Regions from separate parts of the Streptomyces sodiiphilus genome, predicted to be linked through region 1. Evidence: riboswitches for the same ligand, from Rfam matches in the RefSeq annotation. Region 1 holds a riboswitch; each other region holds the start of a gene.
The links. Region 1 has a riboswitch for cyclic di-AMP ahead of ABD299_RS17815 (M23 family metallopeptidase). Riboswitches for the same ligand answer to the same signal wherever they lie in the genome.
Positions count from the first base shown of each region.

Region 2: another riboswitch for cyclic di-AMP. It lies ahead of ABD299_RS12715 (LysM peptidoglycan-binding domain-containing protein); the one in region 1 lies ahead of ABD299_RS17815 (M23 family metallopeptidase).
Region 3: another riboswitch for cyclic di-AMP. It lies ahead of ABD299_RS17700 (M23 family metallopeptidase); the one in region 1 lies ahead of ABD299_RS17815 (M23 family metallopeptidase).
Region 4: another riboswitch for cyclic di-AMP. It lies ahead of ABD299_RS15870 (C40 family peptidase); the one in region 1 lies ahead of ABD299_RS17815 (M23 family metallopeptidase).

Region 1 is NZ_BAAAMJ010000038.1:315-7,592, reverse strand. Features, by position in the region: gene ABD299_RS17835 (PP2C family protein-serine/threonine phosphatase) at 1-651, shown strand, start outside; gene ABD299_RS17830 (effector-associated constant component EACC1) at 769-1,179, shown strand; gene ABD299_RS17825 (caspase, EACC1-associated type) at 1,187-3,283, shown strand; gene ABD299_RS17820 (extracellular solute-binding protein) at 3,280-4,689, shown strand; cyclic di-AMP (ydaO/yuaA leader) riboswitch at 4,905-5,070, shown strand; gene ABD299_RS17815 (M23 family metallopeptidase) at 5,080-6,171, shown strand; gene ABD299_RS17810 (aldo/keto reductase) at 6,403-7,278, shown strand, end outside.
Region 2 is NZ_BAAAMJ010000026.1:136,649-143,926, reverse strand. Features, by position in the region: gene ABD299_RS12735 (Ppx/GppA phosphatase family protein) at 1-462, opposite strand, end outside; gene ABD299_RS12730 (DUF501 domain-containing protein) at 459-1,019, opposite strand; gene ABD299_RS12725 (FtsB family cell division protein) at 1,158-1,655, opposite strand; gene eno (phosphopyruvate hydratase) at 1,813-3,093, opposite strand; gene ABD299_RS12715 (LysM peptidoglycan-binding domain-containing protein) at 3,333-3,998, opposite strand; cyclic di-AMP (ydaO/yuaA leader) riboswitch at 4,002-4,210, opposite strand; gene ABD299_RS12710 (transglycosylase family protein) at 4,430-5,431, opposite strand; gene ABD299_RS12705 (cytochrome P450 family protein) at 5,520-6,773, opposite strand; gene ABD299_RS12700 (sensor histidine kinase) at 6,896-7,278, opposite strand, start outside.
Region 3 is NZ_BAAAMJ010000034.1:41,410-48,687, forward strand. Features, by position in the region: gene ABD299_RS17695 (CapA family protein) at 1-1,120, opposite strand, end outside; gene ABD299_RS17700 (M23 family metallopeptidase) at 1,288-2,247, opposite strand; cyclic di-AMP (ydaO/yuaA leader) riboswitch at 2,311-2,534, opposite strand; gene ABD299_RS17705 (dipeptidase) at 2,895-4,103, opposite strand; gene purE (5-(carboxyamino)imidazole ribonucleotide mutase) at 4,100-4,660, opposite strand; gene ABD299_RS17715 (5-(carboxyamino)imidazole ribonucleotide synthase) at 4,657-5,796, opposite strand; partial or broken gene ABD299_RS17720 (GtrA family protein) at 5,933-6,295, shown strand; gene ABD299_RS17725 (ATP-binding protein) at 6,380-7,278, opposite strand, start outside.
Region 4 is NZ_BAAAMJ010000031.1:50,773-58,050, forward strand. Features, by position in the region: gene ABD299_RS15845 (DoxX family protein) at 1-16, opposite strand, end outside; gene ABD299_RS15850 (hypothetical protein) at 117-1,403, opposite strand; gene ABD299_RS15855 (MFS transporter) at 1,549-2,811, opposite strand; gene ABD299_RS15860 (DsbA family protein) at 2,983-3,750, opposite strand; gene ABD299_RS15865 (hypothetical protein) at 3,897-4,247, shown strand; gene ABD299_RS15870 (C40 family peptidase) at 4,358-5,596, opposite strand; cyclic di-AMP (ydaO/yuaA leader) riboswitch at 5,603-5,744, opposite strand; gene ABD299_RS15875 (DUF1707 SHOCT-like domain-containing protein) at 5,996-6,637, opposite strand; gene pcrA (DNA helicase PcrA) at 6,698-7,278, shown strand, end outside.

The sequences.
Region 1 (7,278 bases):
GGCAAGGGGCTGCAGGCGGCGGAGTCGGTGGCCGTGCTGCTGGGCTCGTTCCGGGAGACCGCCCAGTACAAGGCCGATCTGCGCACGGTCGCCCGCCGGCTCGACGCCGCCCTGGCCCGGGACACCGCCCGGCGCGAGGAACGCGGCGAGGACACCGACGAGAGCATCGAGAACTTCGCCACCGCCTGCCTCGTGGAGATCCCCGCGGACGACACCGGCACGTTGCGCATCCTGAACCGCGGCCATCCGGCCCCCCTGCTGCTGGTGCCGGGGCTCACGCCGCGCTACCTGGAGCCCTCCGCGCCGGCCCTGCCGCTGGGCCTGACAGGGGTGGGGGGCTGGGACGACCACGTGGACACGGAGATCTTTCCCCCCGGTGCCCAGCTGCTGCTCTACACCGACGGTGTGAGTGAGGCCCGCGACGAGCGCGGCACCTTCTACGATCCGGCGCGCGGACTGCGCGGCCGGACCTTCAAGGACCCGGGCGACCTGGCCGATCAGCTCATCGCGAGCGTCACCGCGTTCTCCCGCGGCGGTGTGCACGACGACATCGCGATCCTCGCGGTCCAGCAGCCCCCGCGCCCCGCGCACGGGCCGCTGTCCGGGGCCGGCGGCCGGGCCGGTGACGCCGGGGGCGGGCAGCACGCGTAACGCCGGAAACTGGTCCGTTCCGGGAACTGTTCCGGCACGCTGTGCGACTTTAGAATGACGGGACGATACGGGCGCGGGGGCCGCATCGCGCGCCCGAAGGCCATGGGGAGGCCGAAGATGGCCGCACAGGCGGGGGACATACCGAGGCTGCGCGTCGCTGTGGAGGACGGCGAGGCGCGCGCCGCCGGGGAACTGCACAGGCTCGGATCGTGGCTGGACGCCGACCCGGCACTCAGCGGAGTGGTGACGGTCGAGCGGCGCGAGGGCGCGCCCGGCAGCTCGATGGGCCTGGAGGACGAGCTGCTGATCGGGCTGGTCACCACCGCGGTGGTCGACAGCGTGTTCCGGCTCCTGAGCGCGGCCTGCAACTACCTGCGCAACCGCGGGGGCCGCCGCAGGATCACGATCTCGGTCGAGGACACCGATCTGCGGATCACCCTGGACAGCCGCACCCCGTACCGGCGCGGTGAGCTGGAGGAGATGGCCGAGCGGGCGGCGAGGGCCATCCGGCGCGGGCTTCCGGAGTGATCCGGCCATGCCTTACCAGCAGCCCGACCCCGGACGGTCCCGGGCGGTGCTCATCGGCGTGTCCCGGTACGCACACGGCGACTACCCGGACCTGCCTTCGGTGGCGGCCGGTCTGGACGAACTGAACGCCGTTCTCACCGACGACAGTCTCGGGCGCATGGCCGCCGCCCGCACCACCGTGCTGCACTCCCCGCGCCGGGAGCGCATGGTGGCGGCGGTGCGGGACGCGGTCGCCGGCGCGGAGGACCTGCTGCTGCTGTACTTCGCCGGGCACGGCCGGCTGGAGCCGGGGCCGCAGGAGCCCCGGGTCGGTGAACTGCACCTGCTGCCCACCGAGGCCGCCCCCGATGAGGCCGGGCTGCACGGCATCAGCTACCGGCACCTGACCGGCCTGCTGCGGGAGTCCCGCGCCGAGCACATCGTGGTGATCCTCGACTGCTGCTACTCCGGCAGCGCCCTCAACGGCGGGCAGCCGGCCGGCCGCCGGTACGCGCTGATCACCTCCTCGCGGGAGATGGGACGGCAGTGGTCGGGGGACGGCCGCAGTCCCACCCCGTTCACCTCCGCGCTTCTGCGGGTGCTGCGCGAGGGAGTGGTCCCGGGCCGCCCGGTGACCGTCGAGGACCTGCCGGAGGCGCTGGGGCAGCACGCGGCGGCGGACGCCCGGCGGGCCGCCCGTGACCCCGGCAGCCACCCCGAGGACTGGTTCCCGAACGTGCTGACCGTCGGGGCCTGCGGCAGGACAGTGCTCTCCCAGGCCATCACCTCGCCCGGCCTGTCGCGGGCGGCGCGCCTGGCGGCCCCGCTGCGCCGGGGCGTCGCGGCGGTGCGCCGCAGCGCACCGGGGCGCGCAACCCGTGCGGCCCGGGCGGCGTTCGAACCGGGACGGCCCTGGTGGCACCGGGTGCTGGCCGTGGCGGCGGGGGCGGCCGTGGTGGGACTGGCGCCGGCAGCCCTGGCAGTGGGCAGACTGTTGCAGCCCGGCCCCGATCCCTGCCTGCCCGCGCTGGAACTCCGGATCCTGACCACGCCCGAACAGGAGGCGGCGATCGCCCGGGTGCTGGAAGGTTTCCACGCCTCCCCCCTGGCGGACCGTCCCCTGGGGGACCGGCCGGAGGGCTGCCGCCAGATCGGCACCACGGTCCACGCCGCGCCGACCGGTCCGGCCGTCCGGGCGTTACGGGACTCGGCCGCCTGGGCCGAACCGGAGCGGGCCTGCCCCCGGACGACCGCGGAGCGGGACTGCGCCGCGCCGCTGCGCGACGTCGGCCCGCAGCCCGACGTGTGGCTGCCCGCCGCCTCCACCTCGCTCGCCCGGGTGCGCGACGCCGTCGAACGGCCGGAGAGCGCCCTGTACCTGGGCGAGCCGGAGACGCTGGCCCGCTCCCGGGCGGTCCTCGCGGTGCCGGGGTCGCTCAAGGGAGTCGAAGAGGACTGGAGGCCGAGACACTCTCTGGGTGAGCTGCTGGCCATCGCTGAGCGGGAACAGTTGCCCGTCCGGCACGCGGACCCGGACTCCTCCGAGGCGGCTCTCGCTCACGCCTTGGCCGAATCCCTCGCCCCGGACAACACCGGCCTGCCGGAACAGGACGAGGAGGTCCCGGCGGACGACAGCCGACTGCTGTGCGCCCTGGCTGGCGAGGAGCCCCGGGCCGCTCTGCTGATCGCCGAGCCCACCGCCGCGATGCTTCTCGAAGAGTCTCTGGGGCCCGCCTGCCTGACCGGCAGCAGAAGCAGGTACCTCTACGGCGCAGCCGACGCCGGGTTCACCGCCTACTACCCCAATGATGTCCCGGCGCTGGACCTGACGTTCGTCCCGGTGCACTGGGAGGGCGCGACCGCGGACGCCGCCGACCGGCGGGAGGCCGTGGAGCGGCTGCGGCGGTGGCTGCGCTCGGACGAGGGCCGCTGGGCCCTGGCCGAGCAGGGCTTCCGGGACCGCGACGACCGCCGGGAGTATCTGGGCGGGCGGTCGGCCCTCAACCAGCAGGACGCGCTGTGGGCGTATCCGCTGCCGGTGGCGCCGCCGGTCCGGGAGGGCCGCATGGTCCGGTTGCTGGACAACGCCGGGGCGGACCGGCGAGCCGGCCGGGGGAACCCGTGAGAGCCGCCCGGGCCCGGGGGGCCGTGCTGGCGGCGCTCGCCGTGCCGGCGCTGCTGGCCGCGTCGTGCTCCGGCGGGCCGGAAGCGGATGCGTTCCCGGCCGACGACGGGCGGCCGCTGGTGGTGGTCAGCAGCGCGGACCTGACCACCAGGGACGGGCGCAGCGTGCGCCGGGAGCTGATCGACGCGTGGAACGCGATCGAGGGCAACCGGGAGGCCCGGCTGGTGGAGCTGCCCTCGGGGGCGGACACCGCCCGCAGTCAGCTCGTCGCCTCCCTCCAGTCGGGCACCGCCGACTTCGACCTGCTGAACCTCGACATCGTGTGGATACCCGAGTTCGCCGAGGCGGGGCTGATCGCGGAGCTGGACGAAGAGCTGCTGGAGCCGGACTTCCTGCCGCAGGCCGCCCGGGCGGGCCGGTGGCGCGGGGCGGTGTACGCGGTGCCGTTCAACACCGATGTGGGGCTGCTGTACTACCGGACCGATCTGCTGGGCGAGCTGGACCGGGGGCCGGAGCGGTTGCGTGAGGAGACGCTGGGGGAGCTGCTCGGGAACTGGCCGCGGGGGGCCCGCCATCCCCTCTACATCACCCAGCTCGCGTCCTACGAGGGGCTCACGGTCAACGCCATGGAGGCGCTGTGGAGTTCGGGGGCGGAGCTGGTGGACGAGGACGGCCGCTACGTCGGCAGCAGGGAAGAGCTGGAGGCCGGCCTGAGGGAGCTGGAGCGGATCACCGGCGCCGAGATCAACCCGCTCGCCGACGAGGCGGACGAGACGCTGTCGCTGCGGGAGTTCAGCGACGAGGACAGCGGCACGGTGCTGATGCGCAACTGGCCCTATGCCGCGACGCAGCTGGACGCCGCCCTTCCCCCGGATGTCGGGTTCGGGATCACCACCCTGCCGGGGGCGGCGGCCCTGGGCGGGCAGAGCCTGGCCGTCGCGGCGGACAGCGTCCGGGCGCGGGACGCCGAGAAGCTGATCGAGTTTCTGACCCACCCCGGTACCGACAGCCAGCGCAGCCTGCTGCGGGCGGGGTTCGCGCCGGCGCTGCGCGACGCGTACCGGCTGGAGGGTTCCGGCGGGCCGGACTGCCACAGGTCGCGCTTCTTCGCCCGCCCGGAGCCGCCGTCGGGGGACCGGCGGGAGCTGCCCCCGGGGGCGCCGTCGGGGAGCGCGCCGGTGTACGGGGCGGTGGGTTACGCGGAGTTGCTGTGGTGCGCGCTTCAGGAGGCGCGGCCCCGGCCGGCCACCCCGCACTACCCGGAGTTCTCCCGGCTGCTGCGGACCGAGGTGAAGCGGATGCTGGACGACAAGGGCTGGACGCCGCGGTCCGCGGCCGAGGCGCTGCACGAGGCGCTGCCCGGGGTGCTGGGCGGCGAACCGGTGCGCCCGGCGGAATCACCGTAGGTGAGTGAGAGGCGGCGCTCCGCATAACATTTGATGAACTGTCAATTGTTATGTCCACGCTAGGGTCGGCAGATTTTGCCCGGTTTGCTGGAGTTGGCCACTGAAAGTCCCCGGGCTCTCCTCTAGTTATTCCCTCCGCCACTTGGAATATGGCGGTCGGGTCTATTAACGTTCGATAACGCAGCGCGGTCGTCATCGCCGTCACGAGACGGCGCCGTGCTCTGTCGCCGAATCCGGCGCGTGCGCAACAACTGCACCGAAGGAACCGGGGAACCACGTTTCTTGGGGTGAATCGGACAGCCGGCAGCCACCGGCTGACCGTAGGAGACCTTCCTGCTCCGAACCCGTCAGCTAACCCGGTAGGCGAAGGAAGGAAAGGAGAGCGCCTCCGTGGCGTCTAACCGGCATGCCTACGGCGAGGGTACGACCGACACCCTCGCCCCGTACGACCCTCACCACCAGGAGGGGAACGGCCCCGCGTACTTCGGGCCCGAGCGTACCGACGGTGAGCCGATCAGCGAGTGGAACCCCAGCGCGGACACGATCCGCCCCGTGCGCGGCCGCCACCGGGTCGCCAAGCAGCGCGGCGGCAGCATCGCCCGCAGCCGCGCCGTGCTCGGCGTCGGCGTCTTCGCCGCCGTCGGCGCCGGAGGCATGACGACCGCCGAGGGCAACGCGGGCGTCCCCGGCATGGACGCCGCGGCCGACAAGGTCCGCTCCATTCCCGACCAGATCCCCGGCCTCGGCACCCTGGTCTCCGCCGACGAGGACGTCCAGGACACCGTCGCCTTCACCTCCGCGCCCCTCACCCAGGCCGCCGCCGTCACCGCCACCGCCGACACCGGCAGCGGGGCCGACGCCGGCGAGGCGCTGCGCGCCCGCATCCTCCAGCAGGCCGACCAGCAGGAGGCCCAGGCCGAGGCAGAGGCACGCGCCGCCGCCGTCGAGGCCGCCGCCGCGGGCGCCGCAGCCGAGGCCGCCCAGCAGGCCGAGGCCGAGCGGCTCGCCGAGGAGGAGCGCAAGCGCAAGGCAGAAGAGGAGCGCAAGCGCAAGGAGGAGGAAGAGCGCATCGCCAAGCTGCGCGCCAGCTTCACCCTCCCCCTCAGCAGCTACAACATCACCTCCCGGTTCGGCGACAGCGGCACCATGTGGCAGAGCAACCACACCGGCACCGACTTCGCCGCTCCCACCGGAACCCCCGTCAAGAACGTGCACACCGGCGTCGTCACCGAGGCGGGCTGGGCCGGCTCCTACGGTTACCGCGTCACCGTCGAACTCTCCGACGGCACCGAGGTCTCCTACAGCCACCTCTCCTCGATCACCGTCTCCACCGGCCAGGAAGTCATCACCGGCGAGACCGTCGGGCACGTCGGCTCCACCGGCAACTCCTCGGGCCCGCACCTCCACCTGGAGGTGGCCCCCGGCGGCGGCAGCTTCGTCGACCCGCTCGCCTGGCTGCGCGACAAGGGCCTGTCCGTCTGACCCACGGCCCACCCCGACCGGTCCCACCGGCCCCCGGTGTGTGACCGGCCCACCACCCCGGCGGCCCTGGCGACCCCCCCGACGCCAGGGCCGTCGGTCTGCCTCCCCGCGACCCGGCGGCCCTGGCGCCACTCGTGAGGTCCCGGGCCGCCGGCCCCCTCCCCGCCCCGGCCGCCTTCTCTCCCCGCCGCCTCCGGCGGCTCCGCGCGGCGGGCCCCTACGCTGGCCGCCATGACCGACATCACCCGACGCCCGGTGGGCACCCTGCGGATCTCCCCTCTCTGCCTCGGCGGCAACGTCTTCGGCTGGACCGCCGACGAAACGGCCTCGTTCAAGATCCTCGACGCCTACGCCACCGCGGGCGGCAACCTCATCGACACCGCCGACTCCTACACCGCCCGGGTCGTGGGCAACAAGGGCGGCGAATCGGAGACGATCATCGGCCGCTGGCTGGACCGCCGGGGCCGCCGCGACGACGTCCTCGTCGCCACCAAGGTCGGCGCCCACCCCGAGTACCAGGGCCTGGCCGCCGACACCATCAAGCGCGCCGCCGACGCCTCCCTGCGCCGCCTGAACACCGACCGCATCGACCTCTACTACACCCACTTCGACGACGAGAGCGTCGAGGTGGGCGAGATCATCACCGCGCTGGACGACCTCGTCCGGGCCGGCAAGGTCCGCGAGATCGCCGCCTCCAACATCTCGCCCGCCCGCCTGGAGGAATCCCTCGCCTTCTCCGCGCGCGAGGGCAAGGCCGCCTACGTCGCCCTCCAGCCGCACTACAACCTGGTCTCCCGCGACACCTACGAGGGCGAACTCGCCGACGTGGTCGCCCGGCACGGCATGGCCTGTCTGCCCTACTTCGCCCTTGCCAAGGGCTTCCTGACCGGCAAGTACCGGCCCGGAACCACCGTGGACAGCCCGCGCGCCGCCCGCGCCGCGCAGTACCTCGACACCGCCGAGGGCCCTCGTGTCCTGGCCGTCCTCGACGAGGTCGCCGCGAACCACCGCACCGACCACGCCGCGGTCGCCCTCGCCTGGCTCGCCGCCCGGCCCACCGTCGCCGCCCCCATCGCCAGCGCCCGCACCACGGAGCAGCTGCGCCCG
Region 2 (7,278 bases), on a different contig from region 1:
CGTCCCCAGCACGAACTCCGTCGACCCGCCGCCGATGTCCAGCACCAGGTAGGGCGGTGCCAGACCGGGGAGGCCCGGCAGTTCCCTGGTGGCCCCGGTGAAGGACAGTCCGGCCTCCTCGTCGCCGGTGATGACCTCCGGCTCCACGCCCAGGATGTCCTTCACCCCGCGCACGAAGTCCTCGCGGTTCTCCGCGTCCCGGGACGCGGAGGTCGCCACGAACCGCAGCCGCCCGTCCGCCACACCGTGGCCGGCCACGACCTCGGCGTACCGCCGGCAGGCCGCGAAGGTGCGTTCCAGCGCCTCCGGGGCGAGGCGGCCCGTACGGTCCACGCCCTGCCCCAGCCGGACGATCTCCATCCGGCGGTCCAGACTCCGCAGCGTCCCGGACTCCGGGTCGAGGTCGGCGACCAGCAGCCGGATGGAGTTGGTGCCGCAGTCCACGGCGGCGACCCGTGTCATGTGTGATTCCCTTCACAAGCGTCCTCGGGCCGGTCCGCCGGGTCGTCCGGACGCACGCACGGCCCCTTGCGCCACCACTCCGGCAGCATCGCCAGGGCCTCGTCCCCCAGCGGATTCACCCCCGGCCCGGCCGCCAGCGCGTGCGCGACCAGGACGTGCAGGCACTTGACCCGGTCCGGCATGCCCCCGGCGCTAGGGAATCCCTCCAGCACCTCGATGGCGTCCCGGCGCGCGATGTAGTCCTCGTGCGCCCGCCGGTAGGCGGCCGCCAGTTCCGGATCGGACGCGAGCCGCTCCGTCATTTCCTTCATCACGCCGTTCGCCTCCAGGGTGCCGATGGCGGAGGCGGCGCGCGGACAGGTCAGGTAGTAGGTGGTGGGGAAGGGCGTGCCGTCCGGCAGCCGGGGAGCGGTCTCCACGACATCGGGGTTGCCGCAGGGGCAGCGGTGCGCGACGGCGCGCGTTCCGCGCGGCGGGCGGCCCAGCTGGAGCCGGACGGCCTCGATGTCCGTGTCGGTCGGCGGGGACGGCTCGATGGGAGGAGGTGGGGTGTGCATCAGTACCAGACGAAGTAGAAGCCGACGGGGAACAGAGGGGCATCACGGCGGGCGGCAGGCGGCGGTCGGAAGGGAACACGGAACGGCGGACGGCGCGCGGCCGGGAGACCCGCACCGCCCGGTGCGGCCCGCGCCGGATCAGCGCCGCCGGTCGGCCCGGTCCACACCATTCCACAGATTGTCGTACCACGGGCGGCCCGCAGCCCCGTGGTCGCGGCGCCCCTGGCCGTCCTCACCGTCCTCGTCCTCCCCCTCCACGGGGGGCATGAGAAAAGCGGTCTCACCGGGGCGCACGAACTGCAGATGCCGGCGTGCCTGCTGTTCGACATAGGCGGGATCCTGCCAGCGGGCCTTCTCGTCCCGCAGCTCCTCCACCCGCTGCCGGGCCTCCTCGGCCTGCCGGCGCTGATCGCCGATCTCGGACCGCTGGGAGACGTACTGGCGCAGCGGATAGGCGAGCGCCACCACCAGCGCACAGACCACCAGGGCCAGCACCGCCGCCCGGCCGGTGAGCCGGCTGCGCCGCGGCGGACGCCGCAGCCGCCGGCTCTGGGCGCGGTAGACGCGGGCCGCGGCCTGCTCACCGAGCACCCTGATCCTGGTCGCCGTGGAGAACCGGTCACGTTCCGCGGCCACATCGCCTCCCTCGCTCCGCCCGCCCGGGCCCCGGGCCCCACGAGAAGGCCCGGTCCGCGGACACCTGTCCCCGGACACCGTACGGGAGGGTGTCCGGGGATACGGGTGACGACGGGCCGTCAGGCAGTGCGGGACCGCGCCCGGCCGCGCGGTGGGCTCAGCCCTGGAACCGCGGGAACGCACTGCGCCCGGCGTACACCGCCGCGTCGTCGAGGATCTCCTCGATGCGCATCAGCTGGTTGTACTTGGCCACCCGCTCGGAGCGGGCCGGGGCACCGGTCTTGATCTGGCCGCAGTTGGTGGCGACCGCAAGGTCCGCGATGGTGACGTCCTCGGTCTCGCCGGAGCGGTGCGACATCATGCACTTGAAGCCGTTGCGCTGAGCAAGCTCGACGGCGTCCAGCGTCTCGGTGAGCGAGCCGATCTGATTGACCTTCACCAGCAGCGCGTTGGCCGAGCCGTTGTCGATGCCGCGCTGCAGCCGCTCGGGGTTGGTCACGAACAGGTCGTCACCGACGATCTGCAGCCGCTCGCCGAGACGGGCGGTCAGGGTCTGCCAGCCCTCCCAGTCCTCCTCGTTCAGCGGGTCCTCGATGGAGACCAGCGGGTAGGCGTCGGCCAGCTCCGCGTAGTAGTCCGTCATCTGCTCGGCGGTGCGCGCCGATCCCTCGAAGGTGTAGACACCGTCGCTGTAGAACTCGGTGGCGGCCACGTCGAGCGCGAGCGCGATGTCCTGGCCGGGGGTGTAGCCGGCCTTCGTGATGGCCTCGACGATCAGGTCCAGCGCCTCGCGGTTGGAGCCCAGGTCGGGGGCGAAGCCGCCCTCGTCGCCCAGGCCGGTGGCCAGACCGCGCTCCTTCAGCACCGACTTGAGCGTGTGGTAGACCTCCGCGCCCCAGCGAACCGCCTCGGAGAAGGACTCCGCGCCGATCGGGGCGATCATGAACTCCTGGATGTCCACGTTGGAGTCCGCGTGCGAGCCGCCGTTGAGGATGTTCATCATCGGGACCGGCAGCAGGTGCGCGTTGGGGCCGCCCAGGTAGCGGAAGAGCGGGAGGTCGCGGGACTCGGACGCGGCGTGGGCCACGGCCAGCGACACGCCCAGGATGGCGTTGGCGCCCAGCGAGGACTTGTCCGGGGTGGCGTCCAGGTCGAACATCGCCTGGTCGATGAGGCGCTGCTCGGTGGCGTCGTACCCGACCAGCTCCGGGCCGATCTGCTCGATGACGGCCAGGACGGCCTTCTCCACGCCCTTGCCGAGGTAACGGGCCTTGTCACCGTCACGCAGTTCCAGGGCCTCGAAGGCACCGGTGGAGGCACCGGAGGGCACCGCGGCGCGGCCGGTGCTGCCGTCGTCGAGGCCGACCTCGACCTCGACCGTGGGGTTGCCTCGCGAGTCGAGGATCTCGCGGGCTACGACGACGTCGATGGACGGCACGAGCATCTCCTTCATAGGGGACGATTGCCGGCCCGGCCGGGCCGGGGAAGCGGTCTTCAGCCCCCTGAGCCTAACCGGCCGGGGGCGCGGAACGTCTCCTCAGCTCGCCCCGTGGACGGCGTCGGCCCGCATTCGCCCTGGTCGGAGCAGATGCCATCTTTTTGTTTACAAGGTGAAGAAAACCCGGTGGAGGGCACCGCGCCGTGGCGCGGGCCCTCCACCGGACGGGTCGCCGTGGCTCAGAGGGAGAGCTTCTGACCGGGGAAGATCAGGTCGGGGTCGCCACCGACCACGGACTTGTTGGCCTCGTACACCTGCTGCCAGGTGGTGCCGTGGGCATCGGCGATCCGGCCCAGGGTGTCGCCGGCCTCGACCACGTACTGCTGGCCGGCCTGACCCGACGGGGCCGGGGCCTGCTGCTTGGGCTGCGCCGGGGCCTGCTGCTGCTCGGGCTGCGCCGGGGCCGCCTGCTGCTGCGGCGCGGCACCGCCCTGACCGCTCCCGGCGTCCACATTGGCGGACGGGCCGCCGGCGGACAGCCCGGCCTTCTGGCCGCAGTGCGGCCAGGCGCCCGGGCCCTGCATGGCGAGCAGCTTCTCGGCGGTGGCGATCTGCTGGCCCTTGGTGGCCAGGTCGGCGCGCGAGGCGTACTGGGTGCCACCCGCGGCCTCCCAGCTGGACTGGGAGAACTGCAGGCCACCGTAGTAGCCATTGCCGGTGTTGATGGACCAGTTGCCGGTGGACTCGCACTGGGCGACGGCGTCCCAGGTCTCCACGGAGGCGGCCTGGGCGCTCTGCGCGCCCACGATCGGAAGTGCGACGACTGCGCCGGTCACTCCGGCCGCGACGGCCACACGGGCCGGCTTGGACGGACGGCGGTGGCGACCCTTGCCCGAAAAGAGCATGACGCTCCTTCTCACCGACGCCTGCGAGGTGAGCTGTCGGGTTCGGGTGTGAGCTACCCGGCCGGACGGAACGTTTCTCCTGCTCCGGCTTCACCCCAAGCCGTTCCGGACAGCGATGCCCGGACCGGCACTTACCTGGGTCCCCCGCTCCTGCCTGCGGTGGTGCACGACGGACTTCCGGGGCCGGCGGCAGGATTCGGCGTTTCGACCCTCGGTGCCCGCATTGGCGGGCAGAGGGACAGTAGGCACACCGCGCCTAACGATTCAAGAACGATGAAGATCACCGACACGCCGCTGCTTGACTGGAACGATCACATGTCTTCGCAGGTCAAGGACTAAACGGACAGTGCGGACCACCCGGACAGTCTCATGGAAGTTCGAGAGGATGGTCACACTTACGCGAGAGGGAAATCCCTCCGGTGGCTCACGGCCTAACGCGCCATGACGTCCAAGTCCAGCTCCTGACCCGGGAGGATATGGTCTGGATTGTCACCGATGACCGATTCGTTCAGCTCATAGAGGGCAGGCCAGCCGCCCGGGACCGCCTGCCGGTCCGCGATCAGGGACAGCGAGTCGCCGGCCCGGACCTCGTAGGCGTCGGCGGCCTGCTCCCGGGACCGGCCACGGTCCGCGTGGCGCCCCGATCCGGCCTCCTGGGCACGCTCGTCCTCCTGCGGGTCCGGCAGGCCACGGTGCTTGCCGCCCGGGGCCTCCTGACCCCGTTCCCCGGCGCCGGCCTCTTCTCCGGCCCACGCCTCCCCCTCGCGCTCCTCGGGGGCCTCGCCCGTCGAGCCGCCGGTCCGGCCGTCCCGCGCGCCGCCGGCTCCGGCGCCGGCGCGCTGCCGGTCCGCCGAGTCTCCGGCCTCGGCCCCCTCCGGCGTCTCCCCGGCGCCGGAGCCGGCCCGCTCCCGGCCGTTCCCCTGGCCACCCTCGTGCCCGGTCGCGCCGGTCCGCTCTCCCGGCTCGCGCCCGGTGCCGTCGGCCTCATCCGCGCCCGGCTCCCGGCTCTCCTTCCCGCCTTCCCCTCCGGCGGCCTTGCGCGATTCCTGCCACAGGCCCGTGGTGACCGCGCAGGTAGGAAAGGCCTGCGGGCCCTGGGCGGCGAGAATGCGCTCGGCCACGGTGATCTGCTGACTGCGGCTGGCGAGGTCGGGGCGCTCGGCGAAGTCCAGACCGCCGAACTCCTCCCACATTCCCAGCGTCAACTGCAGGCCGCCGTAGTACCCGTTGCCGGTGTCGGCGCTCCACACGCCGTCACTTTCGCAGTCGGCGACCAGATCCCAGGTCTCCCCGGTGACCGCCTGGGCGGCACCCGCCCCCAGCAGTGGCATCGCGAGGCCGGCGCCGGTGACGCCTGCTGCGACGACAAAAGCGGGAGCCTGGCGAGGGCGACGGTGACGGCCGTTCCCGGAGAGCATGTGCGGACCTCTCATGCGAACAACGTTGCGGTTGAGGGCAGAACCTAGCCCGTTTCGCGGCCCCATCACAAGTCGGTCCCACCGATATCACGCGGAGATCACACTACTGACTTTGCGTCACCTTCGCCGGGTCGAATTCCACCGGAAGTGACCGGAGTCCACGCATGATCAGACCGCCACGCCACCGCAGATCGCCGGGATCCACCGCAAGCCGGACACCGGGCAATCGCCGCAGCAGCGTGGCAATCGCCGTCTTCCCTTCCAGCCGGGCCAAGGGGGCGCCGAGGCAGTAATGGATTCCGTGCCCGTACCCCAGATGCGGATTGTCCCGCCGCGTCAGATCCAGCCGGTCCGGGTCGGCGAACCGGTCCGGGTCCCGGTCCGCCGACGCCAGCACCACCAGCACCGGGTCCCCCGGCTCGATGCGGCACCCGCCCAGGACCAGCGGCTGGGTCGCGAACCGCCAGGTCGCCAGCTCCACCGGGCCGTCGAACCGCAGCAGCTCCTCCACCGCGGCCGACAGCACACGGTCGTCCCCCGCCTCCAGCGAGCGCTCCAGCAGCTCCCGCTGGGCGGGGTTCCGGAACAGCGCGTGCAGCCCGTTGCCGATGAGATTCACGGTGGTCTCAAAACCGGCAAAAAGGAGAATGAAGGCCATCGCCGCGGCCTCCTCCCCGGTGAGATGCTCACCGTGATCCGAGGCCCGGATCAGGGCGGTGATGAGGTCATCACCCGGATTCTTCCGCTTGCGCTGGATCAGCTCCCCCAGATATCCGCGCATCCGCTTCACCGAGCGCCCCACTCCGCCACGTTTGCCGGAAGTGTGCAGCATCATTCCCGCCCAGTCACGGAAATCGTCCTGATCCTCCGCCGGGACCCCCAGCAGATCGCAGATCGCGTAGATCGGCAGCGGAAAGGCATAGGAATCGATGAGATCCGCCCTCCCCCGCTCCGCGCCCGACTGCCCGGCCAGCATGTCGTCGATCAGCCGGTCGGCGAGCTCCTGCACCCGCGGGGCGAAGGCCGCCACCCCGCGGGGCGTGAACGCCTTGGACACCAGCCGGCGCAGCCGGGTGTGATCCGGCGGGTCGATGTTCAGCAGGTGCGTCATGAGGTTCGCGCCCCGCTCACCCGGGATGCCCACCCGTCCCCGGCCGTGCGCGGCCGCGCTGTGCCGCTCCGGATTCTTGCTCAGCCGCTGGTCCGCCAGCGCCTGGCGGGCGTCCGCGTACCGCGTCACCAGCCACGCCGACACCCCGCTCGGGAGCACCGCCCGGTGCACCGGCGCGTGCTCCCGCAGCCAGGCGTAGGCCGGATAGGGATCGGCGGCGAACTCCCGGCCGAACAGCTCGGGCATCCGCGTCGGGTCTTCTCGCTCCTCCACCCCCCGACGCTAACCCGCGCCCGCCCCCGCCCCTCCCCGCACCTCTGCCCTCCGGTACCCCCGCTTCGGCACCGCCCGCCCGGCCCCCTGCCGGCTCAGCCGCCTGCGGCCGGCCGGCGACTGCCCGCCCTGTCGGGTATCACCGCCGAGACCCGGAAGCCGCCACCCTCCGTGGGGCCCGACACGAAGCCGCCCCCCAGCCCCGTCACCCGCTCCCGCATCCCCACCAGGCCGTTCCCCCCGCTGGGCAGCCCGGCCCCCGACGGCCCGCCGCCACCGCCGGCCGGAGCCTCGTTCTGCACCAGCACGGCCACCTCCCCCTCCCGGCACGCCAGCCGCACCCGCGCCCGGGCCCCCGCCGCGTGCTTGTGCACATTCGTCAGTGCCTCCTGCACCAGCCGGTACGCCGTCTGTTCGACCTGCGGTGCGTAGGCGCGCTCCTCCCCCTCGACCGCCAGCTCCACGGCCATGCCCGCCG
Region 3 (7,278 bases), on a different contig from region 1:
GGCTCTCGACGATGTCGGTGGTGCGCTCCAGAGCTGTGGCCAGTTCTCCGGGCCCGGCGGTTCCGGGGTCGCCGCCGTCGAGCACCGCGGCGGCGACATCGACCACCCCGACCGGGAAGGCGTCGGTCTGCAGCAGCGGCAGGTACTCGGCGCCGGTGGTGGTGAACCCCCCGCCGTCCCGGTTCTCGGTCACGGTGAAGCGCACCAGCAGCCCCTCCTGCTGCGGCTGCCCCGGCTTGCGGTGGGCGGACATCAGGTTGCCCAGGCCGTAGACGACCCACTTGCCGCCGATGTGCTCGACGGGCTGGACGACGTGGGCGTGGTGGCCGAGCAGCAGGTCGATGTCGGGGGAGGCCAGCAGGCGCGGGGCGGTCTCCAGCTGGTCCTGGTTCGGCTCGTGCCGGTACTCGTCGCCCCAGTGCATCGCGGCGACCACGAACTCCGCTCCCTCCTTCCGGGCACGGGCGGCGTCGGTCAGGATGCGGTCCTCGTCGATGAGGTTGCCGCGCCAGGCGTCCCCGCCGGGGTGCGGGATGCCGTTGAAGCCGTAGGTGTAGGAGAGGAGTGCGACGGTGACCGGCCCCGCCGGGGTGTCCGCCTCGATCAGGGTGGTCCGTTCCGCCTCCTCAGGGCTGCGGGCGGAGCCGGCGTGGGCGAGGCCGGCGGAGTCCAGGAGGTCCAGGGTGCGGTCCACGCCTTCGGCCCCGGCGTCGAAGGTGTGGTTGGAGGCGGTGGTGCAGGCGTCGTAGCCGGTGCTCACGAGGGCGGGGACGATGGTGGGCGGGCCGGAGAACATGGGGTAGCCGCGGTAGGGGCCGCCCTCGGGGGCGAGGGGGGTCTCCAGGTGACAGACGGCCAGGCCGGCGCCCGAGACGACAGGGGCGATCCTGGCGAGCTGCGGGGCGAAGTCCTCGGGGCCCGCGCCGGATTGGGCGGCGTCGTCGCGGGCCTGGTTCCACAGCCGCTCGTGCAGGAGGATGTCGCCGGTCGCGACCAGGGTGAACTCCCTGGGTTCCACGACGGGGGGCGGGTCGTCGCCGGGTGGAGCACCGCCGGCTCCGGTGCCGGCACCGGAGTGGCCGGTGCAGGCCGTGACAGGGAGCAGGGCCACGAGGAGCACGAGGAGGATTGTCCGTGTGATGCGGGCGGGTGCGGCAAACGCATTATTCATATGAAGATCTGACAGTATGCGTTACTGTCTCGCATGTTCTGACACTCCGGACGGCCTACGGGCCCTTCCCCGTCGTGCGGCGGGGAAGGGCCCGTAGGACGCGTGGCGCCGTCAGGTCAGATGCTGACCCCGTTGGCCCGCAGGTAGGCCAGCGGGTCGATGTCCGAACCGTAGCCGGAGCCGGTGCGCACCTCGAAGTGCAGGTGCGGGCCCGTGCTGTTGCCGGTCGAGCCGACCAGACCGATCTGCTGGCCGGCCGAGACCGACTGGCCGGCGGAGACCGAGATCGCCGACAGGTGGGCGTACTGGCTGTAGCGGCCGTCGTTGTGCCGGATGACGACCTCGTTGCCGTACGCACCGCCCCAGCCGGCCGAGACGACCGTGCCGTTGGTGACGGCCTTCACCTGGGCACCGGAGGGAGCGGAGAAGTCCACGCCGGTGTGGTAGCCGCTGGACCACAGCGAGCCGGTGGCCCCGTAGGCGGTGCTCGGCGAGGCGGCGACCGGGGCGGTGAAGCCGGTGGCGGCCGGGGCGGCGGGGGCCGCCGGGGCGGCCGCGCTGCCGGCGGAGGACTGCGCCGAGGACTGCGCGGAGGCCGCGGGCTTCTCCTGCTGCTCCGCCTTCGGCTCGGCCTTGGGCGCGGGCTTCGACTCGGCCTTCGGCTTGGCGTGCTTCGGCTTCGCCTTGTGCTCGGTCTTCGGCGCGGCCTTCTGCCGCGGCAGCACCGCCTGGCCGTCCAGGGACAGCTCCTGGCCGGGGTGGATCAGGTCGGGGTTGCCCCCGATGACCTCGCGGTTGCTCTCGTACAGGCCCTGCCAGCCGCCCTCGACCTCCTGAGCGGTGGCGATGCCGAAGAGGGTGTCCCCGCTGACGACGGTGTAGGAACCGCTCTCCTCGGCGACGGTGGAGGGGGCGGCGGTCTGCACGAAGGTCTGGGGCGCGGCGGCCTGCGGAGCCGCGGCGGAGACCACCGGACCGGAGCCGAACGCCGCGGCGGGGGCCACGGCGGGGGCGGCGTTCGCCTGGCCGGCGGCCACCAGCGGAAGCGCCACGCCGGCGCCGCCGGCGGTGAGCATCAGGGAAATGCGGGATATGCGACGCGCCCGGGGGCGACGGTGACGTCCGCGTGCGGACATAGGTGTGCTCCTCTCCGACGCCTGCGAGGTGAGCTGTCGGGTTCGGGCCGGAAAGGTGCCCGGCCGCAGACGGACCCGGCGCAAGGCGTCGGATCCGGCAGGCGGCTTCACCCCGAGCCGGTACGCGCGTGACCGCGCCGTCCGGCAGAAAGTGGGTCCCCCGCTCCTGTCATACGGAAGTGCTCATGCGTCCCCCACCCGGTGACAGGATTCGGCGTCCGGTGGCGGGCCGCCGCGGAGGCGCGGCGACGGCATGCACGTTAAGCACAACAATCGGGACAACACAAGAAAGCGGGCACAGTCTGATCATGATCGGAAATACTCCCCCGCCATTTCGGTCACCGAGCGCATTCGGGACACCACCTGCAGCCGCGCGACATCATCGCGACACACCGTCAACTTGCGGCCCGGCCTGCGAAGTCGCCTTACGGGACATGTCATGTCCCACCCACCAGGGCATGACACCCGGTTTACACCGTGACGTCGGTCACTGGCCGCCGAAAAGCTGAAGCCTTATCACACGAGATGGGCGCTGATGCCCGTTTTGATCCTCGACTCGGCCCCGGCGGCCCGAAAGGGGCCGCCGGTCAGTGGGCGGGGCCGGAGACGGGGAAGGCCATCAGGGGACGGGCGCGCTGCGCGGGATCCGCCGCCACCGCCTCGGCGTCCCGCAGCACCCGGACAGCGTTGTGCCAGGTGAGCTTCGCCAGGTCGGACTCGGACCAGCCGCGCCGCAGCAGCTCGGCGATCAGGTTCGGGTAGCCGGCCACCGACTCCAGCCCGGAGGGCAGGAAGGCGGTGCCGTCGAAGTCCCCGCCGATGCCGATGTGGTCGATGCCGGCCACCTCACGCATGTGGTCCAGATGGTCGGCGACGGTGGCCTCGGTGGCCACCGGCCGGGGATGTTCCCGCTCGAACGCGCGCTGCACCGCGCGGGCCTCCCCGGAGCCGTCCAGCGGGTGGAAGCCACGCTCGGCCAGGGCCGCGTCCGCCGCCCTGGTCCAGGCGACGGCCTCGGGCAGCACGAATTTCGGGACGAACGTCGCCATCGCGACCCCGCCGTTGGCGGGCAGCCGCTCCAGGACGTCGTCGGGGATGTTGCGCGGATGGTCGCAGACCGCCCGGGCCGAGGAGTGCGAGAAGATCACCGGGGCTTCGCTCACCCGCAGCGCGTCCCGCATCGTGGTGTCCGCCACGTGGGAGAGATCGACCAGCATGCCGAGCCGGTTCATCTCCCGCACGATGTCCTCGCCGAATTCCGACAGGCCGCCGTGCCGGGGCTCGTCGGTGGCCGAGTCCGCCCAGTCGATCGTGTCGTTGTGGGTCAGCGTCATGTACCGGACGCCCAGGCGGTACAGCGCCCGCAGCGTGGCCGGCGAGTTGTTGATGGAATGCCCGCCCTCGGCGCCCATCAGCGAGGCGATGCGGCCCTCGGCGCGTGCCGCCTCCATGTCGTCGGCGGTCAGCGCCCGCCGCAGGTGGTCCGGGTAGCGGTCCAGCAGCTGCCCGACGACGTCGATCTGCTCCAGGCAGGAGCTGACGGCGGCGTCACCGGTGAGGTCGGTGCGCACGTACACCGACCAGAACTGCGCCCCCACCCCGCCGGCCCGCAGGCGCGGGATGTCGGTGTGCAGGTGGGCGCTCTGGTCGGCGGCGATGTCCCGCCGGTCCAGGTCGTAGCCGGTCTGTTCGCGCAGCGCCCACGGCAGGTCGTTGTGCCCGTCCACCACGGGATGGGCGGCCAGCAGCTCACGGGCCCGGGCGAGGTCCCGCTCCCGGCGGGCGGGGGCGCTCACGCGTCCCCCCGCGCGGCGTCGTCGCCGGCGTGCAGGGCGCGCAGCCGCCGGCCCTTCTCGGTGGCCTGGGCGTTGAGGTCGTCCTGGAACCTGCGCATCCGCTCCAGCAGCCGGGGGTCGTGGGCGGCCAGCATCCGGGCCGCCAGCAGCCCGGCGTTGCGGGCCCCGGCCACCGACACGGTGGCCACCGGCACCCCGGCGGGCATCTGGACGATGGACAGCAGCGAGTCCATGCCGTCCAGGTACTTCAGGGGGACGGGGACCCCGATGACCGGGAGGGGGGTCACGGACGCCAGCATGCCGGGCAGGTGGGCGGCGCCCCCGGCCCCGGCGATGATGACCTTCAGTCCGCGGCCGGCCGCCCGCTCGCCGTAGTCGACCATCTCGCGCGGCATCCGGTGGGCGGAGACGACGTCCACCTCGTGGCCGATACCGAACTCGGCCAGTGCCTCGGCGGCGGCCGACATGACCGGCCAGTCCGAGTCCGATCCCATGACGATGCCGACGGTGACGCCGCCGGCCGCCTCGCCGGCGGCCGGTGTACTGGGCGTGCTCATTCGGTGATGGTCCCTCGCAGGTAGTCGGCGGCGTGGCGGGCGCGCTCGCGCACGTCGGCCAGGTCCGTGCCGTAGGTGGTGACGTGTCCGACCTTGCGGCCGGGCCTCACGTCCTTGCCGTACATGTGGATCTTGAGCTGGGGGTCGCGCGCCATGCAGTGCAGGTAGGCGGCGTACATGTCGGGGTAGTCACCGCCCAGCACATTGGCCATCACCGTCCACGGGGCGCGCGGACGCGGGTCGCCCAGCGGCAGGTCCAGGACCGCGCGGACGTGGTTGGCGAACTGCGAGGTGACGGCGCCGTCCTGGGTCCAGTGGCCGGAATTGTGCGGGCGCATGGCGAGCTCGTTGACCAGGATCCGGCCGTCCGCGGTCTCGAAGAGTTCCACCGCGAGGTGGCCGGTGACGTCGAGCTCCCGGGCGATGGTCAGGGCGATCTCCTGGGCCCGCAGCGCGCGCTCGGGCGGCAGCCCGGGGGCCGGGGCGATGACCGTGTCGCAGACCCCGCCGACCTGGACGGACTCCACCACCGGATAGACGACGGCCTGCCCGTGTGGGGAACGCACCACGTTGGCGGCCAGTTCGCGGGAGAAGTCGACCGCCTCCTCGGCCAGCACCGGCACCCCGGCCTTGAACGGTTCGGCCGCCTCCTCCTCGGAGCGCACCAGCCACACGCCCTTGCCGTCGTAACCGCCGCGCACCGTCTTCAGGACGACGGGGAAGCCGTCGCCCTCACCGGCGAAGCGCGTGACGTCGGCCGGGCCGGTCACGATGCGGTGCCGGGGGCAGGGCACCCCCAGCTCGTCGAGACGGGCCCGCATCACGCCCTTGTCCTGGGCGTGTATCAGCGCGTCCGGGCCGGGTCGCACGGCGATGCCGTCCGCCTGGAGGGCCCGCAGATGCTCGGTGGGGACGTGCTCGTGGTCGAAGGTGACCACGTCGCAGCCCTTCGCGAAGGCCCGGAGGGTGTCCAGGTCCCGGTGGTCACCGATGACGACATCGTTGACGACCTGCGCGGCCGAGTCCTGCGGGGTGGCGCTGAGGAGCTTGAAGCGGATGCCCAGGGGGATGGCCGCCTCGTGGGTCATGCGGGCGAGCTGGCCGCCGCCGATCATGCCGACTACGGGGAATGTCACGGCGTCCAGCGTATCCGGCCGACCTGCGCACCCGGGCCCCGGCCGATCGTTAGCATGGCGGCAGGGCGCGGCCGTGGCCTTCGGGACAGGACGGGAGGGGGAACCACGGGCGGGAACGTGATCGGAAGTGGCCGCCATGGGTGAGGAGCGCACGCTGCGCCTCCGGCTGCGGCGGCTGGTCCGGGAGGCCGCCAAGTTCGGGACGGTCGGCGCCTTCGGAGTCCTGGTCAACGTGGTGGTGTTCAATCTGTGCACCCAGGGGGCCGGGCTGGCCCCGGTCCGCTCCGGGGTGCTGGCCACCTCGGCCGCGGTGGTCACCAACTATCTGGGCAACCGCTACTGGACCTACCGGCACGCCGACAAGCGCCGCCGGCGCCGGGAGGCGAGCCTGTTCCTGCTGTTCTCCGGCGCCGGGATGGTGATCGAGAACGGGGTGCTCGCCCTGTCGCACTACGGGCTGGGGTTCACCTCGCCGCTGGCCGACAACATCGCCAAGAACGTGGTGGGCCTCTCCATCGCCTCGCTGTTCCGCTTCTGGTCCTACCGGACCTGGGTGTTCCGCGGCGCCCGGGCGCGCCACGGGTCAGCCGCTTCCGGCCCCGGTGTCCCGGCTGAGGAAGAGCGCGAAGACCGGCGGGCGCTGCTGAAGGAGTTCCAGCCGTCCGCCGTCCGCCTCCGCGAGGTCCCGCGCGACGGCCAGTCCCAGACCGGTGGAGTTGCGGCCGCTGACGGACCGCTCGAAGACCCGTGAGCCGAGCTCGGGCGGCACGCCCGGGCCGCCGTCGGCGACCTCCACCACCACCTGGGTGCCGGTGGTCCTGGTCCGCAGCGCCACCGTGCCGTCTCCGTGCATGAGGGCGTTCTCCACCAGGGTGGCCAGCACCTGGGTGACCGCCCCGGGAGTTCCGACGGCCCGCAGGCCGGGCTTGCCGGAGTGGACGATGGCCCGGCCCGCGCTGCGGTAGGCGGGCCGCCACTCCTCCATCTGCTGTATGAGGATCTCGTCGAGGTCGAAGCTGACCGCGGAGTCCAGCCGGGGGTCACGGGAGTTGGTCAGCAGGCGCTGGACGACATCGGTCAGCCGCTCCACCTGGGCCAGCGCGATGGTGGCCTCTTCCTGGACCGCCTCCCGGTCGGAGGCCGTCCCGATGATCTCCTCCAGCCGCATGGACAGCGCGGTCAGCGGGGTTCTCAGCTGGTGCGAGGCGTCGGCGGCCAGCCGGCGTTCGGCGGTGATCATCCGGGCGATGCGTTCGGCACTGGTGTCGAGCACGTCGGCCACCCGGTCGAGTTCGGGCACTCCGTAGCGGCGGCGGCCGGAGCGCGGATCGCCGGAGCCCAGCCGCTCGGCCGTCTCGGCGAGGTCGGTCAGCGGTGCCGCCAGCCGGTTCGCCTGGCGCACCGCGAGCAGGACGGCGGCGGCCACGGCCAGCAGCGAGACGGCCAGGATGATCAGGAACATCCGCAGCACGCCGTCGCTGA
Region 4 (7,278 bases), on a different contig from region 1:
GCGACAGTTCCGGCATGGGCGGACCACCTTTCGCCGGGCGTGGCTGTGCCGGCCCAGTCTGCCACCGGCGCGGGGCACCGGCCAGGTGCGGGGCGCGGCGCAGGGGGCGGGGCGGGTCAGTCCGTGACGGTGACGGGGTAGCGGCCGGATTCCGTACCGGCCGCCGTGATGACCTGGACCTCCACCGTGCCCGCCTCGACCTCGGCCGGAACCGGCACGGTGAGGACGGTGTCGCGCGGGTTGCGGAAACCGCCGCGCACCGGCACCAGGGGCACCGGGACGCAGACGGCACCGATGCGCACCACCGTGCGGGCCAGCCGGTCCGGCTCGCCGGCCCCGGCGGGCACGAAGCCGCAGCCCCGGATCTCGATGTCGTCGCCCGGCCGGACCGGAGCCGGCAGGTCGCCGGGTTCCCGTGCGCGCACCACGGAGAGGATCACCGGCCTGCCGCCCTCGCTGTACTTGGCGGCCGCGTAGGTGAGCGCGGAGACCGCCAGCAGCACCGCCACCGGCCAGGACAGGACCGGGAAGCCGTCCGGGGCTCCGGCCAGGTTCACCGCCGCGAGGACGAGCGCCGCGAGATTCACCGCGACGTACTGCACGTCGGTGAAGCTGACACGTCCCGCGTCGTCGGTGAGCAGATCGGCTGCCCGGGGACGGTCGGCGCGGACCTTCTGCATGGTGAAGCTGCGCACCCGGGTCGCGACGGTGTGCCGTACCCAGACCGTCACCGCGAAGCTCAGAGCCAGGGCGGCCGGCAGCCCGGCGGCCGCCGCGGCCCACTCGGAGCCGGAGGCGAACCCGTCGCCTTCCGCGGTGCCGCCGATGAGGGTGCCGGCGATCACCAGCACGGCGTAGACCGCCATCAGCAGCCAGGCGGCGGCCACCGTTCGCGAAGTGGACAGCCGGTTGTCCTCGCCGGTGAGGGGCGCCAGGAGCCCGCCGCGGGCCCGGTGCAGCCAGGCGGCGAGGTGGAGCAGCGCAGCGATCAGTACCGCGGCGAGCAGCGCGGCGGTGCGTGCCCGGCTCCAGCCGTCCCCGACGGCGGTGAGCAGCAGGCCGAGCGCCAGCAGCCCGGCGGCCGACCACACGGCGATGACGGTGTGCCGGGTGCGGCGGCCGGACAGCGCGGCCTCGGCCTCCCGGGCCCGTTCGGCCACCGTGCGGGCGCAGTGGGCCAGTTCGTCGGAGACCCACTGCCGGGACGCCTCGGGGGAGTGGGCCAGGCCCTCGGGCACCCCGGTGCCGGCGGCGAGTTCGTCGCGCCGCCGACGGAAGGCCGCCACGGCCCGGTGGTGTGCCTCGCGGGCTCCGTGCGGACAGTGGCCGCATGTGCAGCCGCCCGCGTGTGCCCCGCTGTGATCCGCCCCTCGTGCGCCGCCGCGCGCCGTTTCCACGGCCACTGCGTCCACCTCTCCCCGCCTTGTGCTGCCGGTGACCGGCCGTTGCCGAAAGGGCGATTGTGCCCCATGCGCGCGGTACGGGCGGTGCCTTGTGGTGAGCTGGGACGGTCCTGTGACCGGCCGGTCCGATGATCTGCCCGGATGGTCAGGGCTGCTGGTGCAGCGTCCGGCCGCGCGTCTCCGGGAGCCGCAGAACGCACCACAGGGACAGCAGCGCCATGGCCGTCACGTACCAGCCCACCGCGAAGGAGCCGAACGACGTCTGGAGGCGGGTGGCGAGGATCGGCGGAAGGGCGCCGCCCAGAATGCCGCCGAGGTTGTAGGCGAGGCTCGCCCCGGAGTACCGCACCCCGGTGGGGAACAGCTCGGGGAGATAGGCCCCCATCGGCCCGTAGACGACACCGGACAGGAACAGCGTCCCGCCCAGTGCCAGCAGCACCAGCACCGGTGCCCGGGTGTCCAGCAGCGGGAAGAGCAGCAGGCCCCACCCGGCGGCGGCCGCCGAGCCGGCCAGGATCAGAGGACGCCGGCCGTACCGGTCGGAGGCCACCGCGGACAGCCAGGTGCCGGCGACGAGGAAGGCCACCGCGGCGAGCGAGGCGACGAGCATGGTGTCGCGGCTGATTCCCAGCGCCGTGGTGCCGTAGGCCAGACAGTAGGTGGTGGCGGTGTAGAAGAGCAGGTAGGCGGCGGTCATCCCGCCGCAGCCCAGCAGGATCTCCCGCGGGTGCTCGCGCAGCACCTCGGTGACGGGGGCCCGGCTCACCTCCCGGTGGGCCATGGCCCTGGCGAACACCGGAGTCTCGCTGACCTTGAGCCGGACGTACAGCCCGATTCCCACCAGCACGATCGACGCGACGAACGGGACGCGCCATCCCCAGGCGGCGAAGGCGGCGTCGTCCAGGACGGCGGACAGCACGAGGAAGGCGCCGCTCGCGCCGACGAATCCGACTGCCGGTCCCAGCTGGGGGAAGGCGCCGTAGAAGCCCCGCCGCCCGTGGGGAGCGTGCTCCACCGCCAGCAGGGCCGCTCCGCCCCACTCGCCTCCCAGCCCGATGCCCTGCAGGAGACGCAGGGACACCAGCAGCACCGGGGCCCACACGCCCCAGCTGTGGTAGTCCGGCAGCAGGCCGATGGCCACCGTGGAGAGCCCCATCAGCAACAGTGAGGCCACCAGGACGGACTTGCGTCCCACCCGGTCCCCGAAGTGGCCGAACAGCACGGAGCCCACCGGGCGCGCGACGAAGGCGACGGCATAGGTGGACAGGGCGGCCAGAGTGCCGTTGACCGGGGAGAGGTTCGGGAAGAAGGCGGTGTTCAGGACCAGGGCCGCGGCGATGCCGTAGAGATAGAAGTCGTAGAACTCGATGGCCGTGCCGGCGAAGGCGGCCGTCGCCACCCGGCGCATCCCTCCGTCGGACGGACCGGCGCGAGGGCCGGGGGAGCCGGGCGCCGGTCCGGCGGGGCGGGAGGCGGGCTGTCGGGAGGGCATGTCACCTCATGGCGTGGGGTCCGTGTGACAGCGGGAGGTTTCCGGGTTCCATGATGCCGGGTGGGGCTCCGCGGCAGAAGAGCGCGTTCAGCGCCGCGCGGCGAGGAGCTGGTCGATGGTCTCGCGGAAGGTCTCCACGGGCTGCGCTCCGACCAGCGGGTGGCCGTTCACCAGAAACGCCGGGGTGGTGGTGACACCCAGCCCGAAGCCCTCCTCGGCATCCCGCTCCACGGCCTTGCCGGCCTCCTCGGAGTCCAGGTCCTCCGCGAAGCGGTCCAGATCCGTGACCCCGGCCTCCTCGGCGATCTCCATGACGCCCTCCTCGTCGAACCGGCCGCTGTGCTGGTGGGCGTCCTCGCTGAAGGCGACGGTGTAGAACTCCCAGAACATGCCCTGCTCCCCGGCAGCCCAGGCGGCGCGGGCCGCCGTGTCGGACTCCGGGCCGAAGACCGGGAAGTTGCGGAACTCGATCCGCAGGACGCCGCTCTCCACGTACTCCTCGACCAGCTTCGGCTCGGTGACCCGGGCGTGGCGGCCGCACAGGGCGCACTGGAAATCGATGTAGGCGATCATCACGATCGGGGCGTCGGCGTCCCCGCGGGCCAGCGGGTCGTCCCCGTCGCGGCGGGCGAGGGCGTGCACCGGGTGATCGTCGGGCAGCGGCTGGACCGTCTGCCCCTCCTCGTCCGCTCCCCGGCCGTCACCGGTCGCGGCGCTGTCGCCGGAGCGGTCGCCGCCCAGCGCGGACAGGCCGCCGAGCGCCAGCGCTCCGACCAGCACGACGACCAGTGCCATCACGGTGACCGAGCGCCTCCGCGAGGACGTGGAGGAGGAAGCGGAGGAGGGGGTGGGCATGTGTGAGAACTCCTGTGCGCGCCTGGGGTTCCGGGGCGTGGGGCGTGTCCCGCGCGACGGACGCGCGTCCGGCCGGGCTCACCGGTGCCTGCCGACCAGCATACGTGCCTGCGGACCGCCCGGGACGGACCAGTAACCTCCGCACCATGGACATTCTGATCGGCATCTTTCTCGCCCTGCACATCATCGGCATCGGCGCCCTGCTGGGCGGCTTCCTCGTCCAGATGAAGGCCATGCGCACCGGAGAGGCCCGCATCGTGCCCGCCATCCTGCACGGCGCGGGCACCATGCTGGTGACCGGGCTGATCCTGGTCGGGCTCAACGAGGCGGACGGGGCGGACCTCAACCACATCAAGATCACGGTGAAGCTCGTCGTGCTCGTGGCGCTGACCGCCCTGGCCTACCTCAAGCGCGACGACGAGCGCGTCCCGCCCGGTGTGTTCGGCACCATCGGCCTGCTGACGATCGCCAACATCTTCATCGCCACCCTGTGGTGAGCGCGCCCGCCGTCGCGGAGGACTGACGCGGAAGCCGCGCCCGGTGGGGACGGGCGCGGCTTCTCGCCGGGTGCGGGCCCGGAGGCCGGGTCCCGGCCCGTGCGGCGGGGTCAGCCGACCCGGTTGGCGCTGTGCCAGGGCATGTAGTCGATCGACTCGACCTTGACGACGTCACCGGGCTTGGGGGCGTGGATCATCTTGCCGTCGCCGATGTAGATCCCGACATGGCTGACGTCGGAGTAGAAGAAGACCAGGTCACCGGGCCGCAGATCGGCCCTGGCGACCTTGGTGCCGACGTTGACCTGGTCGAAGGTGACCCGCGGCAGCTCCACACCGGCCTGCCGCCAGGCGGCCTGCGTGAGCCCGGAGCAGTCGTAGGAGTTCGGGCCGGTGGCGCCCCACACGTAGGGCTTGCCGATCTGGGCCTCCGCGAAGGCGATCACCTGCTGGGCCCGGGTGCCGGTGGAGTCGCCGGGGGTTTCCGTGCCGCCCCCGGTACCGCCGCCCGTGCCGGTTCCCGATCCCTGGCCGGAGCCGTCCTCCCCGGCCTGCTCGCGCTCGGCCTGTTCCCGCTCGGCCTGCTCGCGCTCCTGGCGCTCCCGCTCCTCGCGCTCCTGGCGCTCCGCCTCGGCCCGCCGCTCGGCCTCTTCCTCCTCCAGCCGTTCGAGGCGCTCGAATTCCTTCTTCTCCTCGGCGGTGAGCTCGGCCAGCAGGGTGCGGGCGGCCCCGAGCTTGCCCTGGACCTCTTCCTTCTTCTCCCGCAGCTCGCGCTGCCGCTCCTCCAGCTCCTCCAGCGCCCCGGCCGCCGCCCGGCGCTGCTCGGCCGCCTCGGCCTGCCGCTGGGTGTAGTCGTCGAGGGCCCGGTGCTGGCGCTCGGTCATCCGCGACAGCGTGCGCCGGGTGTCGAAGTAGCTCTGCGGGTCGTCGGCGAGCAGCAGTGTCGCCGTCTCTCCCAGGCCGCCGGTGCGGTAGTGGGCCGCCGCGAACTGCCCGAGCTCGCGCCGGGCCTCGTTCACCTGCTCCGCGGCCTCGGCCGCCTTGTCCAGGAGCGCGTCGGCCTTCTCCTGCTGGGCGGTGACGGCCTCGTCGGCGGCGTTGTACTCCTGGGTCGCCGTGCCGGCCTGCCGGTACAGCGCGTCCACGCGCTCCTTGACGCCGGCGGCCCGCTCGGCGGCGGCGTCCGCCCGGTTCCGCTGCTCCTCGACCGCCGGGGAATCGTTGTCGTCGGCGTAGGCGTGCTGGCTCAGCAGGGTCGCCGAGGCGAGGGCCGCGGCGCCGACCCCCATGGCACCCCGTCGGGCGGCGGGCGAGTCGAACAGTCCGGTGCGCGGCTTGCGGTGGGAACCCAAGGCCGTCTCTCCTTCCGGGACCGCTGACCGGGTTAGCTGTCGGGCTCGGGCTTCGGAAGGCTGCCCTACGGGTCGCACCTCGCGATGCGGCCCGATTCGCCCCTGGGGGACGAGCCCCCACTGTCCCGGGGGACAGCGTGGGACCTGCCCGCCCGGCAACGGGCGGACGAGGGTGGGTCCCCGGCTCCGGCGCAGGCCGGACTAGGCGGAGGCGGCCCGTGCCGCCGGGTTCGACGGCAGTGGAGCGAGCCACCTGGCGCTGCACGCTAGCCACCCCCGGGCGGGTTTGGGAAGGGCGCTGTGCCAAATGCCCGAAACCAATTCGTTATCCGGACGCAGCGTCGCCGGGCGGTCGCACCCGGCGGCGGAAACGGAGCCTCCGGAACCCGTGTCCCGGGGTCAGGAGGCGCAGTGCCGCAGCCGGCGGCGTTCCCAGCGGTTGGGGTGGCGCACCTTCACGCCGCCCATGTCCGCCGCCCCGCTGATGTGCAGAACCGGGGCACCGGGCTGCCCCGGATCGGTGACCTTGTTGCTGACGCCGCCCATCCCGGGGTCGATGTCGTCCGTCCGTACCTCCCAGCCCTGCGGGACCACGACGACCACACCGCCCACCCCGGCGCTCACCCGCATCTCGATCAGGCGCCGGCCGCCCAGCTGCGCCTGGGTGAAGTCGAGCTTCGCGCCGCCCACCGAGCCGTGCACGACGATGCGGGAGGCCACCTGCCAGGCCCCATCCTTGGCGGCCCCGGCCCAGCCCGCCTTGATCACCAGCGGCTTCTCGTCCCCGGGGGCCGGCAGGCCGGGCAGCGCGGGCACGGCCCCGCCGGGGGCGGGCAGGTCGGCGGTGAGCGGTTCCAGTTCCCCGTAGGTCTTGGCGGTGAGCGCGCGCTCCAGTCTGCTCTCCAGCTCGTCCAGGTCCAGCCGGCCGTCGCCGGCTGCTTCCCGGAGCCGCTCGGCGACCGCCTCACGGTCCGCGTGCGAGGCACGCAGACCGGCGTAAGGGGGCTCGGCTCGGGCGGGGTCATGGGAGGGCTCGGTCATAGCCGGATTCTACGGAGGCCCGGGCCCGGGACCGACAGGGCGTTCTAGACTCGGTGCACAATGAGCAGCCTCTTCGACGACAGCGTTCTGGCCGACCTCGAACCCGCGGGTGAGGAGCCGCCTCCGCCCGGACCGGGCGAGGCCGAGCGGGAGGACGCCGACGCCCTCTTCGGCCGGCACTTCGCGGCGCCGCCGCGGGACGCGTACTACCGCAACGGCGCGCCCCGGCCGCCCGCCGACCCGGCGGCCCTGCTGGAGGGGCTGAACGAGCAGCAGCGGGCCGCGGTCACCCACAGCGGGGCGCCGCTGCTGATCGTCGCCGGGGCCGGGTCGGGCAAGACCCGGGTGCTCACCCACCGCATCGCGTACCTGCTGTCGGCCCGCGGGGCGCACCCCGGGCAGATCCTGGCGATCACCTTCACCAACAAGGCCGCGGGCGAGATGAAGGAGCGGGTCCAGGAGCTCGTCGGTCCCCGTGCGAGCGCCATGTGGGTGATGACGTTCCACAGCGCGTGTGTGCGCATCCTGCGCCGGGAGAGCAAGCGGCTCGGGTTCACCTCCAGCTTCTCGATCTACGACGCGGCCGACTCCAAGCGGCTGATGGCGCTGGTCTGCCGCGACCTGGACCTGGACCCCAAGCG